Regions from separate parts of the Faecalibacterium sp. Marseille-Q3530 genome, predicted to be linked through region 2. Evidence: a T-box and tRNA genes for the amino acid it is inferred to sense, from the RefSeq annotation. Region 2 holds a T-box; the other holds one or more tRNA genes.
What was found. The T-box of region 2 lies ahead of pheS (phenylalanine--tRNA ligase subunit alpha). A T-box ahead of a tRNA ligase gene usually reads a tRNA of that ligase, here a tRNA-Phe.
Positions count from the first base shown of each region.

Region 1 (6,980 bases), on a different contig from region 2:
TGGCGTTCCGTGTCACCATGGCGTAGAGCGCTTCCCGGTAGGTGAAGGTCTCGCCGGAGCGCATGTCTGCGTTGTCGGAGTTGTGGACGTAATCCGAGATGGCGAACGGCATGGTAAAGGTGTTGTCGAGCTGGTCGGCGTAGTTGGACATCACCAGAGCGATGGTCATGTATTTCGTCAGGCCGCCGGCCGGCACCTGCTTCTGGCTGTCCTTGTCGTAGACGATGATGTTGGTGTCGGTGTTCACGATGTAGGCGCTCTTGGCCTGCACCTCGTAGACGGGGCTGGGGTCGAACATGGCGCCTGCCGTCACAGCCAAACAGCTGAACAGGACCGCCAGAGACAAAAAGAGGGCAAAAATACGTTTCATGTGGACAATTCCTTCAAAAAGCGATAAAATAGAAAGACCGGGGCGCAGGATGCGGCCGGATAGGACAACAGGAAGAAGCCGGAGCTTCATTCTTTTATAATAACAGGTTTGCCCTGCGGAGACAAGGGCTTTTACAGCTTTCACACAGGGCGGGAGGAAACGAATGGTATATCTGACGGGAGACACCCACGGCGACATCGACCGGTTCAGGCACGGCAGGCTCCGCTGGCTGAGCAGGCGGGATACCGTGGTGGTGCTGGGCGATTTCGGGTTCGTGTGGGACGGCAGCAAAGAGGAACAGAAAAAGCTGGATTGGCTGCGCAAACGCCCCTACACGCTGCTGTTTCTGGATGGCTGCCATGAGAACTACGACCTGCTGGCCCAGTACCCGACCGAGGAGCGGTTCGGCGGAACGGTTCAGGCGCTGGGCGGCAATGTTTACCATGTCTGCCGGGGCAGTGTGCTGACGCTGGAAGGCAAGAAATATCTCTGCTTCGGCGGGGCCGAAAGTCAGGACAAAGAGGAACGGGAGCCTGGGGTCAACTGGTGGCCGCAGGAGATGCCCTCGGATGAGGAATATGCCTTCTGCGAAAAGACGCTGGAAGAAAACGGCTGGCAGGTAGATTATGTGCTGACCCACGACGCCCCAAGCAGGTTCCTGGATTTTACTGCGCTGGCGCTGGGCGAGTCGAACCGGCTGCACCTCTTCCTCGATAAGATCCTGCTGAAGCTGCACTACGAAAAATGGTTCTTTGGCTGCTACCACAAGGATGTGGCCCTTTCCACCAAGAGCCGGTGCGTTTTCTGCGAGATCATTCCCATGAAATAATTATATATAATATAGAAAACGAGGGGCAGGCCGCTTTTGGCCTGCCCCTTGCTGCTGGTTCAGTTCATCGCACCGGCTTTTTCGAACATCTGCTCGACCTGCGCGGCCAGAAGTGCGTGGTCTGGTGCGGTGAGGAGCGGGTCTTCGGCCAGCAGGGCGGCGGCTTCGCTCTGTGCGGCGTGGAGGGTGCGGGTGTCGTTCATCAGGTCGGCGATCTGGAGGGTGGGCAGGCCGTGCTGGCGGCTCCCGAAAAAGTCGCCGGGGCCGCGCGTTTCCAGATCGTACTGCGCCACGGCGAAGCCGTCTGCCGTGGAGCAGAGGAATTTGAGCCGTTTCTGGACTGGCTCGCTCGTGTTGTCGCTGACGAGGAAGCACCAGCTCTCCGACGCACCGCGGCCCACCCGGCCGCGCAGCTGGTGCAAAGCGCTCAGGCCGTAGCGCTCGGCGTTCTCGATGACCATGACCGTTGCGTTCGGCACGTCCACGCCGACTTCGATGACGGTGGTGGAGACCAGCGCGTCCAACTGCCCGGCCTTGAAGTCCTCCATGACGGCGGCTTTTTCCTTTGGCTTGAGCTTGCCGTGCATCAGGCCGACCCGGCGGTCAGGTAGCAGCGCCTTGGCGATGTCTTCGTAGTAGGTCTTCACGGCGTTCAGCCCGCCGTCGGGGGTGTCCTCGATGGCGGGGCAGACGATATACACCTGTCGCCCGGCGTTGATCTCCCGGTCAAGGAAGCCGTAGAGGTCCCGCCGTTTCTTCCCGGTGATGCACCGGGTCTTGACCGGCTTGCGGCCCGGCGGCAGTTCGTCGAGGATCGAGATGTCGAGGTCGCCGTAGAGGAGCAGCCCCAGGGTGCGGGGGATGGGCGTGGCGCTCATGACCAGCAGATGGGGGTTCTCGGCTTTTTCAGCCAGCAGGCCCCGCTGCCGCACCCCGAAGCGGTGCTGCTCGTCCACCACGGCCAGACCCAGCCGGGCAAAGGCGACCCCCTCGCTGAGGATGGCGTGGGTGCCCACCACGAGGTCGGCTTCGTCGTTCCGGATGGCAGCCAGCGTGGTGCGGCGGGCGGCGGCTTTCATGCCGCCGGTCAGCAGGGCGACCCGCATCCCGAACGGGGCCAGCATCCGGTTCAGGTTCTCGGCATGCTGGGAAGCCAAAATCTCAGTGGGGGCCAGCGGCGCTGCCTGATAGCCGCTGCGGATGCAGGCCCAGATGGCGGCTGCCGCCACCAGTGTTTTGCCGCTGCCCACATCGCCCTGCAGCAGGCGGTTCATGGACTGCCCGCCTGCCATGTCGGTCAGAATCTCCGTCACGGCCCGCCGCTGGGCCCCGGTGGGGGAGAAGGGCAGCGCATCCCAGAACGGCTGCGGGTCGAGAAGCTGCATCGGTGCCCCGGTGGCGGCGCTGCCCCGGTTCTTCATCCGGCCGATGCCCAGCTGCAAAATGAGCAGTTCTTCGTAGATGAGCCGCCGCCGGGCCGCAAAGGCGGCTTCCTCGCTCTCCGGGCAGTGGATGGCCCGCACGGCCTCTGCCTTGGAGAGCAGGCGGTATTTCTGGCGCATCTCCGGCGGCAGCGGGTCGGGCAGAAGCTCGGCATGGGGGAGCAGCTGGCGGACACACCGGGCGATGACGCTGCTCGAAAGCCCATCGGTCTGGGGGTAGACGGCCTCGAAGGGGGCGGCGGTGATCTGCGCTTCGGTGCGCACCTGCGGGTTGACCATCTGGCGGCGGAGCATCCCGCCGGTCACGATGCCCTGAAAATAATATGCCTGCCCCAGTTCCAGCTTCTGGGCGGCGTAGGGATTGTTGAACCAGGTGATCTCCAGGCTGGAAACATCGTCGCCCGCCGTGATCCGCTCCATCCGCCGCCCGCCGGGCAGGATGCGCCCGCCGGGCTTGGCGAACACCTCGGCCTTCACGACGCACTCGGTGTCGCAAGGTGCCTCGGCAATGGAGTAGGGCTTTGAAAAATCCATATATCTGCGCGGGTAGTGGCAGAGCAGGTCCGCCAGCGTCACGATGCCCAGCTTCTCGAACCGCTCGGCGGTCTTGGGGCCGACGCCTTTCAGATACCGCACCGGCGTATCGGGGGTCAGGGTGGTGTGGGTCTCGGTGGTTTGAGCGGGCATGGCATACGCTCCTTTCTGCACAGGATACCGCTATTGTAACACGGGGAAGGGGAGGATGCAATAAAACAAAAAATCCCGAACGCTTTCACGTTCGGGAATCTTTTGGAGGTGACGACCAGATTTGAACTGGTGGATGAGGGTTTTGCAGACCCTTGCCTTACCACTTGGCCACGTCACCATATTGGAGTGAATGTTTCCACTCCATTTGGAGCGGCCGACGAGGCTCGAACTCGCTACCTCCACCTTGGCAAGGTGGCGCTCTACCAGATGAGCTACGGCCGCATATTCGGTGCATTTGTCCCTGCACCATTAGGATGAGCGACCCGGATCGGGCTCGAACCGACGACCCCCAGCGTGACAGGCTGGTGCTCTAACCAACTGAGCTACCGGGCCATATTGGAGCGGATATTTCCACTCCGTTATGGAGCGGCCGACGAGGCTCGAACTCGCTACCTCCACCTTGGCAAGGTGGCGCTCTACCAGATGAGCTACGGCCGCATATTCGGAAGAACAGATCTCTGTTCTTCTGAAAGGTGGTGCCTCCGATCGGAATCGAACCAATGACACGGGGATTTTCAGTCCCCTGCTCTACCGACTGAGCTACAGAGGCGCACCGGACGATGATTATTATACCCGAAATTCTGGATTTGTAAAGAGGAAAATGCAAATTTTTTCGAAAAAAATCAGACTTTTCTTGAAAAATGCGTCCGGACGATAAATAATAGAAGTGGATTTTTGATGCTCTCCGGCCGGGCCGGGCCGACGGCGGGGGACGAAACGCAAAATTGACATTGACAACAACCTATGGTTTAATAGAAAACTAGAAAACGATTCGGCCGGCAAAGGGTACGGGGCGTATCCGTGCAGACCGGGAGGGTGAACATGGCAAGAAAACAGGAATACGGTAACGAGAGCATTACTTCATTAAAGGGTGCGGACCGCGTCCGCAAGCGCCCGGCGGTCATCTTTGGCTCGGACGGTGTGGAGGGCTGCGCCCATTCGATCTTTGAGATCGTCTCCAACTCCATCGACGAGGCCCGCGACGGCCACGGCGACACCATCAACGTGACCCGCTGCAAGGACGGCAGCGTCATCGTCGAGGACTTTGGCCGCGGCATGCCCGTGGACTGGAACAACGGCGAGGGCCGCTACAACTGGGAGCTGCTGTTCTGCGAGATGTATGCAGGCGGCAAATACGGCGAGGGCGAGGACAACTACGAGTTCAGCCTGGGCCTGAACGGTCTGGGCCTGTGCGCCACCCAGTATTCGTCTGCCTGGATGACGGCCGACATCTACCGCGACGGCTATCATTATCATCTGGACTTCAAAAAGGGCGAGAACGTCGGCGGCCTGCAAAAGGAACCTTATAAGGGCCGCCGCACCGGAAGCATCATCCACTGGAAGCCGGACGACGAGGTCTTCACCGACATCGACGTCCCCGGCAGCTATTACAAGGATGTGCTGCGCCGTCAGGCCGTCGTCAACGCGGGGCTGACCCTGAACTTCACCGACGAAAAGGAGAAGGACCCCGCCACCGGCAAGGCCTGGAAGGAGAGCTGGTGCTACGAGCACGGCATCGCCGACTACGTGGCCGAGACGGCGGGCGAGGACACCCTGACCCCGGTGTTCAGCTGCGAGAGCGAGGCCACCGGCCGCGACCGCGAGGACCAGCCGGAATATAAGGTAAAGATGAGCGCGGCCTTCTGCTTCTCCAATAAGGTGCAGCTGCTGGAATACTACCACAACTCCTCCTGGCTGGAGCACGGCGGCAGCCCCGAACACGCGGTGCGCACGGCCTTCGTCTACCAGATCAACAAGTACCTGAAGGACAAGAATCTTTATAAGAAGGGCGAGAGCGCCATCAGTTTTCAGGATGTGCAGGACTGCCTGGTCTATGTCTCGTCCAGCTTCTCCACCCGCACCAGCTACGAGAACCAGACCAAGAAGGCCATCACCAACAAATTCGTCTCGCAGGCGATGACGGATTTCCTGAAGCACTATCTGGAAGTCTACTTCCTCGAAAAGCCGGAGGAAGCCCAGAAGATCTGCCAGCAGGTCCTGGTCAACAAGCAGAGCCGGGAACATGCCGAAAAGACGCGCCAGAGCATCAAAAAGACGCTCTCCACCCAGATCGACCTCGCCAACCGGGTGCAGAAGTTCGTGGACTGCCGCACCAAGGACGCTTCCCGCCGCGAACTGTATATTGTCGAGGGTGATTCGGCTATGGGTGCCGTCAAGCAGAGCCGCGACAGCGAGTATCAGGCCATCATGCCCATCCGCGGCAAGATCCTGAACTGCCTCAAGGCCGACTATGCCCGCATCTTCAAGTCGGACATCATCGTGGACCTCATCAAGGTGATGGGCTGCGGCGTCGAGCTGGGCGGCAAGCACAACAAGGAGCTGGCGACCTTCAATCTGGACAACCTGCGGTACAACAAGATCGTCATCTGTACCGATGCCGATGTGGACGGCTACCAGATCCGCACCCTGGTGCTGACCATGCTCTACCGCCTGACGCCCACCCTCATCAACGAGGGCTATGTCTACATCGCGGAGTCGCCGCTGTACGAGATCACCACCAAAGACCGCACCTATTTCGCTTACACCGAGCCGGAGAAGGCGGCGTTCCTGAAGGAGATCGGCGAGAAGAAATACACCATCCAGCGTTCGAAAGGTCTGGGTGAGAACGACCCGGAGATGATGTGGCTGACCACCATGAACCCGGAGAGCCGCCGCCTCATCAAGGTGCTGCCCACCGATGTGGAGGAGACCGCCCGCGTGTTCGACCTGCTGCTGGGCGACAACCTCGCCGGACGCAAGGAGCACATCGCAGAGCACGGCGCAGAGTATCTGGACGATCTGGATGTGTCTTGACCTCTCCGTCCATGCTGCGCAGTGTCGCTGTTCCTGACAGGAGAGCTGTCGAGCGTGAGCGAGACTGAGAGGTTTATTTAGAGGATAAAAGAAGAATGGCAAAACGAACAACAAAGAAAGCACTCAAGCCGGTCCGCCCACAGCTGGGCGACGGTGTTGAGATCCTGAATGCGGGCAGTGTGCTGGAAGACCCCATCACCCGCACACTGGAGACCAACTATATGCCCTATGCGATGAGCGTCATCGTCTCCCGCGCTCTGCCGGAGATCGACGGCTTCAAACCCGCCCACCGCAAACTGCTGTACACGATGTACGGCATGGGCCTGCTCAAGGGGGCCCGCACCAAATCCGCCAACATCGTGGGCGGCACCATGCACCTGAACCCCCACGGCGATGCGGCCATCTACGACACCATGGTCCGCATGGGCCGGGGCAACGAGAGCCTGCTGGTGCCCTATGTGGACAGCAAAGGCAACTTCGGCAAGGCCTACAGCCGGGATATGTCCTGTGCAGCGGCCCGTTACACCGAGGCCAAGCTCGAAGGCGTCTGCGAGGAGCTGTTCCGGGACATCGACCGGGAGACGGTCGATTTCGTCCCCAACTACGATGGCACCACCACCGAGCCGACCCTTCTGCCGGTCACGTTCCCCACCATCCTGGCCAACAACACACTGGGCATCGCCGTCGGCATGGCCTGCAACATCTGCTCGTTCAATCTGGTCGAGCTGTGCAACACCACCATCGCCCTGATGAAGGACCCCCGGCATGACATCTCCAC
Region 1 is NZ_JAFREH010000001.1:614,397-621,376, reverse strand. It holds gene J3350_RS02800 (D-alanyl-D-alanine carboxypeptidase family protein) at 1-370, opposite strand, end outside; gene J3350_RS02795 (metallophosphoesterase) at 534-1,199, shown strand; gene recG (ATP-dependent DNA helicase RecG) at 1,259-3,328, opposite strand; tRNA gene J3350_RS02785 (tRNA-Cys) at 3,432-3,506, opposite strand; tRNA gene J3350_RS02780 (tRNA-Gly) at 3,535-3,610, opposite strand; tRNA gene J3350_RS02775 (tRNA-Asp) at 3,648-3,721, opposite strand; tRNA gene J3350_RS02770 (tRNA-Gly) at 3,751-3,826, opposite strand; tRNA gene J3350_RS02765 (tRNA-Phe) at 3,863-3,938, opposite strand; gene J3350_RS02760 (type IIA DNA topoisomerase subunit B) at 4,211-6,202, shown strand; gene J3350_RS02755 (DNA gyrase subunit A) at 6,298-6,980, shown strand, end outside.
Region 1: it has a tRNA-Phe gene. The T-box ahead of pheS (phenylalanine--tRNA ligase subunit alpha) is inferred to sense a tRNA for this amino acid. The anticodon was not compared.

Region 2 (6,980 bases):
GACAGCGCAGCAGGGTGCTCTTGCCGCAGCCAGACGGCCCCACCACGACGATGACCTCGCCGGGCTGAACGCCAAAGCTCACGTTATCCAGGATGTTCGTCTGACCATCGTAGCTTTTCACCAGATGGTCCACGGTCAAGATCGGTTCTGACATGTCCGGGTCACTTCCATTTCTTTTCCAGATAGCCCGCCAGCAGGCTGATGGGCCAGCAAGCGAGGAAATACAGCAAAAATACCGTCAGGTAGATGCCAAAGGCGGCGTTGGGGCTGGCCATGCGGTTTGCCTCAATGATCTGCTGGGCCACCTTGAGCACCTCCACCACGCCGATCATCAGCACAAGGCTGGTGGTCTTGATCATGCGGGTGATGAGGTTGATGGACAGCGGGATGAGCCGCCGCACGGTCTGGGGGACGATGATGTACCAGTAGGTCTGTGCCCGGCTCAGGCCCAGTGCCTCGCTGCTCTCGTACTGGTGCTTCGGGATGGCGATCAACGCCCCGCGCACCAGGTCGCTCATCTCGGCGGTGCCCCACAGCACGAAGACGATGACCGACGCGGTCTCGCCGGAGAGGTCCCACCCGAAAGTGCGGGTGGTGCCGAAGTAGACCAGAAAGAGCAGCACCATCTGGGGCATGATGCGGATGACCTCCAGATACACCCGGAGGATGGCTTTCAGGATGGGATTTTTGAAGGTCATCAGCACACCCAGCAGGATGCCCAGCGGCAGGCTGATGAGGACGGACACGGCGCTGATCTTGAGCGCCACGCCCAGACCGCCCAGCAGACGGATGAGGTTTTTGCCCTTGAACAGGACCTCAAGACCCAAATCCGGCATAGCGCACCCTCCTTTCGAGCCAGCTGCCCAGCAGCGACACCGGCAGCAGGATGATGAGGTAGAACACCACCAGCAGGAACAGACACTCCGGCGTCTTGTAGTACAGGCCGATGAGGTCTTTGGCGGTGAACATCAGGTCCATCAGGCTGACTGCGCTGAAGACGCTGGTCTCCTTGAGCAGGAAGATGACGTTGGCCATGAAGGCGGGCACGCTGGTGGACACCGCCTGCGGCAGGATGACGTAGCGCAGCGTCTGCAGCCGGGTCATGCCCAGGCTGTACGCGCTCTCGGTCTGGATGGGCTCGATGGCCTCCAGCCCGCTGCGGAAGGCTTCGGCCATGTAGCTGCCGCCCAGAAACGCCAGACCCGCGATGCCGCAGATCTCTGCGTTGGTCTTGATGCCCACCTTCGGCAGGCCGTAGTAGATGAAGAACAGCTGCACCAGCAGCGGCGTGTTCCGGCTGAGCTGGATATATGCCCCCACAAGGCGGCGCAGCACCGGCACTTTATCGTATTGGAGCACGGCGCAGACCAGCCCGATGCCAATGGCCCACACGATGCCGATGACACCCAGCCGCAGCGTCAGCCACGCCGCTTTTTCGTACTGCGGCAGATAGCTTGCGATGACGTCCCAGTCCATGCCTGTCCCCTCCTTTTTTGCATTGATTTTTTTTCGTTGGCCGTATGATAAACCCATTTCCATAGAATGTCAATAGGATTATAGGGGATTTTGGCGTCCGTTTTTTCAGGTTTGCCCTGATTCCACCTTTCAGCGCGTTTTTTGCGCACTCTCTTTTTTCGCAGATTTCATACAATATTGGTATGTTTGCACAAAGGCAAAGGCCGCCCATGCAGCTTGCACAGACGGCCTTTGCCCTGTTCTATTTCTTGTTTTGAATCAGCGGATCTCGATGCCGAGCTTGAACTTCAGGTTGCCCAGCACTTTTTTGACGGCGCGCTCGACCTGTTCGGCAGAGACTTCTGCGCTGGGGTCGGACAGCGTCAGGGAGAACGCCATGCTCTTCTTGCCCGCGCCGAGGTTTGCGCCGCGATAGATATCGAACAGCTTCACGTCGGTGATGAGCGGGCTTGCCTTTTTGATGGTCTCCTCGATCTCGCCGCAGGTGACCTGTTCCTCGCAGACGAGGGCCAGATCGCGCTTGACGGCAGCATAGGGGCTGAGCGGCTGATAGCGCAGCTCGCCGTCCACGCAGCTCATCAGGGCCTCGTAGTCCAGCTCACCGAGGTAGATGTTCTGGCTGTCCTTCTGTTCCTTTGCGATCTCCAGCTCGCCGTTGATCTCATTGGAGAGCTTGCCGAAGACGCCCAGACGCTTGCCGCCGCAGTAGACAGCGGCGCTGATGCCGGGGTGCAGCCAGGGCGCAGTCTCGCGCTCGTAGGTGAAGTGCAGGCCGAAACCGGCTGCCAGTGCCTCCATGGCGCCCTTGACGGTGAAGAAGTCCTCTTCCGGGCCGAAGGCACCGATGCAGAGGGTCTGGCGCTCGTGCGGATGCTCGCAGAGGGGCAGTTCCTTGGCCAGATAGACCGGTGCCATCTCGAACAGACGGCCCTCGGCGTTGCCCTTCTTCAGGTTGTCCACGATGACGTTCAGCATGGACGGGGTGAGCAGGGTGCGCATGATGGAGAGGTTCTCGCTGATGGGGTTCAGGATGCGGATGGCCTTGCGGGCAGCATCATCGGCGGGGATGTGCAGCATGTCCAGCTCTGCGTTGGAGTAGAAGGCCAGCGTGGATGCCTCATAGAAGCCCTGCGCCGCCAGCAGACGCTTGGTCTTGAGCTGCTGCTTCTGGTCGTAGTTCAGACCGCCGTTGGTGACAGCAGCGGTGTTCAGGAAGGTGGGCACGATGTGGTCGTAGCCGTACTCACGGATGACCTCCTCGGCCAGGTCGGGGAAGCTCTCCACATCCTCGCGGTACAGCGGGGCGGAAACATCCCAGCTGCCGTCGGCCTGCACGTCCACAGTGAATTCCAGACGCTGCAGGATGTCGATCATGGTCTGGTCAGGCACCGTGATGCCCAGCACACCGCAGATCTTGGCGGGGGTGGTCACGATGTGCCTGCGCTCCAGCGGGCGGCCATCGGTCAGGTCGTATTCCAGCGTGGTGATGTCGCCGCAGTCCAGCTCCTGGATCAGGTGCAGGGCACGGGCGAGGCCCAGTTCGGGCGAGTGGCGGTCCACACCCTTCTCGTAGCGGGCGGAGGAGTCGCTGTTCTGGCCCAGCGCGCGGCTGGTCTTGCGGACGGAGTCGCGGGCGAAGGTGGCGCACTCAAAGAGCAGGCTGGTGGTGTTCTCATCCATGCCGGAGTTGGCACCGCCCATGATGCCGGCCAGTGCCACCGGCTTTTCTGCATCGCAGATGACGAGGTTGTTGGGGTTCAGGGTGAACTCCTTCTCATCGAGGGTCACGATCTTCTCACCCTCGTGGGCGCGGCGGACATCGATGGTGCGGCCCGCGACCTTGTTCAGGTCAAAGGCGTGCATGGGCTGGCCCATCTCCAGCAGGGTGTGGTTGGTGATATCGACCACGTTGCTGATGGAACGCAGGCCGCACAGGGCCAGATGGCGCTTCATCCAGCGGGGAGACTCACCCATCCGGATGTTGCGGACATAGTGTGCCATGTAGCGGGGGCACAGGTCGGGAGCCTCCACCTGCACGGTGATGGGGGCATCGGCGTCGCAGACGGTCTGGTAATCCATGGCGGGCATGTGCAGGGGCTTGCCGAGGATGGCAGAGACCTCCCGCGCGATGCCCAGAACGGACTGGCAGTCCGGGCGGTTGGCGGTGATGGAGATATCGAAGATGTAGTCATCCAGACCGACCACCGGTGCGATGTCGGTGCCGGGGACGCTGTCTTCGGGCAGGATGAGCAGGCCGTAGACTTCCGAACCGGGGAACAGATCATCGTTCAGACCCAGCTCCTCGCCGGAGCAGAGCATACCGTTGGACTCAACGCCCTGCATCTTGCGGGCCTTGATCTTGATGCCGCCGGGCAGGGTGGAGCCATCCAGAGCGGCGGGCACACAGTCGCCCAGCTTCATGTTGGAGGCACCGGTGCTGATGCGGATGTCGTGGCCGTAGTCGCCGCAGTCCACCACACACTTGGTCAGGTGGGTGCCCTCCTGCTTTTCCATCTCCACGATCTTACCAACGACCACCTTGCTGATGCCTGCATCCAGCGGGATCAACTCTTCGACCTCAAACCCGCAGGAGAAGAGCTTCTCCTCCAATTCCTGAGCCGTGACGTCGATATCGACAAGTTCTTTTAACCAACTGAAAGGTACTTTCATTGTTTGCTCTCTCCCCTCTTATTCATGGAACTGCTTGAGGAACTCCAGGTTGTTCTCGAACATCAGGCCGATGTTGTTGATGCCGTATTTCAGCATGGCGATACGCTCGATGCCGATGCCAAAGGCGAAGCCGGAGTACTCATCCGGGTCGATGTTGCAGTTCTCCAAAACCTTGCGGTTGACGACGCCGCCGCCCAGAACTTCGATCCAGCCGGTGTGCTTGCACAGGGGGCAGCCCTTGCCGTGGCACTCGAAGCAGCTGACATCGACCTCGACGCTGGGCTCGGTGAACGGGAAGTAGGACGGGCGCAGGCGGGTGCGGGTGTCGGCACCGAACAGCTTCTGCACGAAGGTGTTCAGGGCACCCTGCAAATCGCCCAGGGTGATGCCCTTGTCCACGACCAGACCTTCCATCTGGTGGAACATGGGGCTGTGGGTCGCGTCGGAGTCGGAACGGAAGACGCGGCCGGGGATAAGCACCTTGATGGGTGGCTTCTGAGAATCCATGGTGCGGATCTGGCCGCCGGAGGTCTGGGTGCGGAGCAGGAACTCATCGGACAGGTAGAAGGTATCCTGCATATCGCGGGCGGGGTGGTCCTTCGGGACGTTCAGGCGGGTGAAGTTGTGGTCGTCGTCCTCGATCTCCGGGGCGTCCGCCACAGCAAAGCCCATGCCGGAGAAGACGTCGATGATCTGGTTGGTGACCAGCGTCAGCGGATGCAGACCGCCGACCGCGCGGGTCTTGGCGGGCAGGGTGATGTCCACGGTCTCGGCGGCGTTGCGGGCGGCCAGCTCGGCTTCCTTCACCTTGGCAGCGGCAGCATCGTAGTCCGCCTGCACCTTGGTCTTCAGTTCGTTGATGATCTTGCCCATGGCGGGGCGTTCTTCCGGCGCGACGGAGCGCAGATTTTTCATCAGCGCGGGGATCTTGCCGTTTTTGCTCAGATATTCCTGCCAGAACGTGGCCAGCGTCTCCTTGGAAGAGACCTGACCGAGGCTTTCTTCGGCCTGTTTGGCCAGCTCGTCGATCATTGCTTGCATGGAAATTCTCTCCTTCTCGGTTTTCTTCTTGTTCAGCGGGTAACAAAAAAGCTCCGCCCCGCTCTGCCTTTCGGCAAAGGGGACGAAGCTGTAAACTTTACTCCGCGGTACCACCCGGTTTCCGCTCTTTTTTATAAGGAGCGGCGCTCAAACGCCGTAACGGGGCGCACCGTCCCGCACTAGCAGGCTGTCTTCAGCCGTTCACGCGGGCCGCTCAGGAGCGAACTTCGGTGCACGTCTCTCTCGGAAGCCCTTTCAGCCGGTGAAGCTTCTCTCTTTGCCGGACACACTGCACGTACTTTCTCCGTCGCTGCGTTTTTGCATATCAGGTTTTCATAACCAGAAATCATCTTACCACATTTCGGCGCGGTTTGCAAGCGCAGAAGCGGATTTTGTGGCAATTTTCCGTTTTTGCTTGTGTTTTCCGCCGGGATATGGTATGCTGAGCGCAACGTTTTACTGGAAGGAGGGTGCACCCACATGGGTTGGAACGGCTGCGTTTTCTTCAAAAAAGGAAACCCTTAAGCATTTCCGGTTCGAAGTGCGCCCATTTTTAGGAATCGCCCTCTCAGTCTGCTACGCAGCCAGCTCCCCCGAAGGGGGAAAAGATGGAGTTTGCGCAATGCCAAGGCCTCTCCTACCAGGAGAGGTGTCACCGAAGGTGACGGAGAGGTTGTACAAAGAGACTCTAAGGATGGGCACTGTTTCATCTTGTAAAAATGAAAAGGTGCTTTCCATGAAATCAAATAAACAATCAACGCTCAACATCAAGCGGCAGCTTGGCTGTGTGTATACGGCCGACTTCTTCTCCGGCCTGCGGATCACCGACGCCGTGTGGGTCGCGCTGCTGGCCGCACGGGGGTTCTCCCTGTGGGAGATCGGCCTGGCCGAAAGTGTTTTCCATATCGTCAACCTGCTGTGCGAAGTGCCCAGCGGCATGGTGGCAGATCTGCTGGGCCGCAAAAAAGCCCTTGTGTCCGGCGGTGTGCTGGCCGTCACCTCCAACCTGCTGATGGCGTTTGCACCGAACCTGTTTGCCATCTGCTTCGCAATGGCGCTGAACGCGCTGTACGGTACCCTGTTCTCCGGCACCTTCACGGCCCTTGTCTACGACAGCCTCAAGACGGAAGACCGCGAGGACGAGTACCTTCAGATCTCCGCCAACAGTTCCCAGATCTCCATGCTGGCCAGTGCGCTGGGTTCGCTGGCCAGCACGGTCCAGCGGTTCCTCGGCTTTGCAGGCTTTTATCTGCTCAGCGCCCTGTTCGAGGGCGTCTCCACCCTCGCCTGCCGATGGATGAACGAACCCATCGTCACGGCAGCGCAGGCCAACCGGGCCCGGCAATCCCTGCACGACCTGCCCGGTCAATTCACCCTGCTCGTGCAGGACAGTCTGCATGTTCTGCGCACCTGCCCGCTGGCCGCGAAGCTCATCGTATCCAGTGCGATCATCTCGGTGCCCAGCTACCTGACCAAGATGTTTTTGCAGCAGCGTCTCATTGAGCTGGGCTGGCCCACCGAAGTGCTGTTCCTTCCCCTGCTGCTGGGCGGCCTCGCCTGCGTCCTCGGCACCGAGGCCGGGCGCCGGGTCCGGTTCTGTTCCATGCGGCAGTTCTACGCCGTTTGTGCCCTGCTCTGCGGTGCGGGCACCCTTCTGGTGGGCACCGCGCCTGCCTGGGGCGGCATCTTCGGCATGATGCTGGTGCAAGGCGTTTTGGAGGTCTACCTCCTGCATGAAAGCCAGCAGCTCAACGACGCCATCCCCAGCGACCAGCGCGCCACCCTCATCAGCG
Region 2 is NZ_JAFREH010000002.1:5,799-12,778, reverse strand. It holds gene J3350_RS03200 (amino acid ABC transporter ATP-binding protein) at 1-154, opposite strand, end outside; gene J3350_RS03195 (amino acid ABC transporter permease) at 162-836, opposite strand; gene J3350_RS03190 (amino acid ABC transporter permease) at 817-1,476, opposite strand; gene pheT (phenylalanine--tRNA ligase subunit beta) at 1,735-4,146, opposite strand; gene pheS (phenylalanine--tRNA ligase subunit alpha) at 4,165-5,187, opposite strand; T-box leader at 5,263-5,507, opposite strand; gene J3350_RS03175 (MFS transporter) at 5,924-6,980, shown strand, end outside.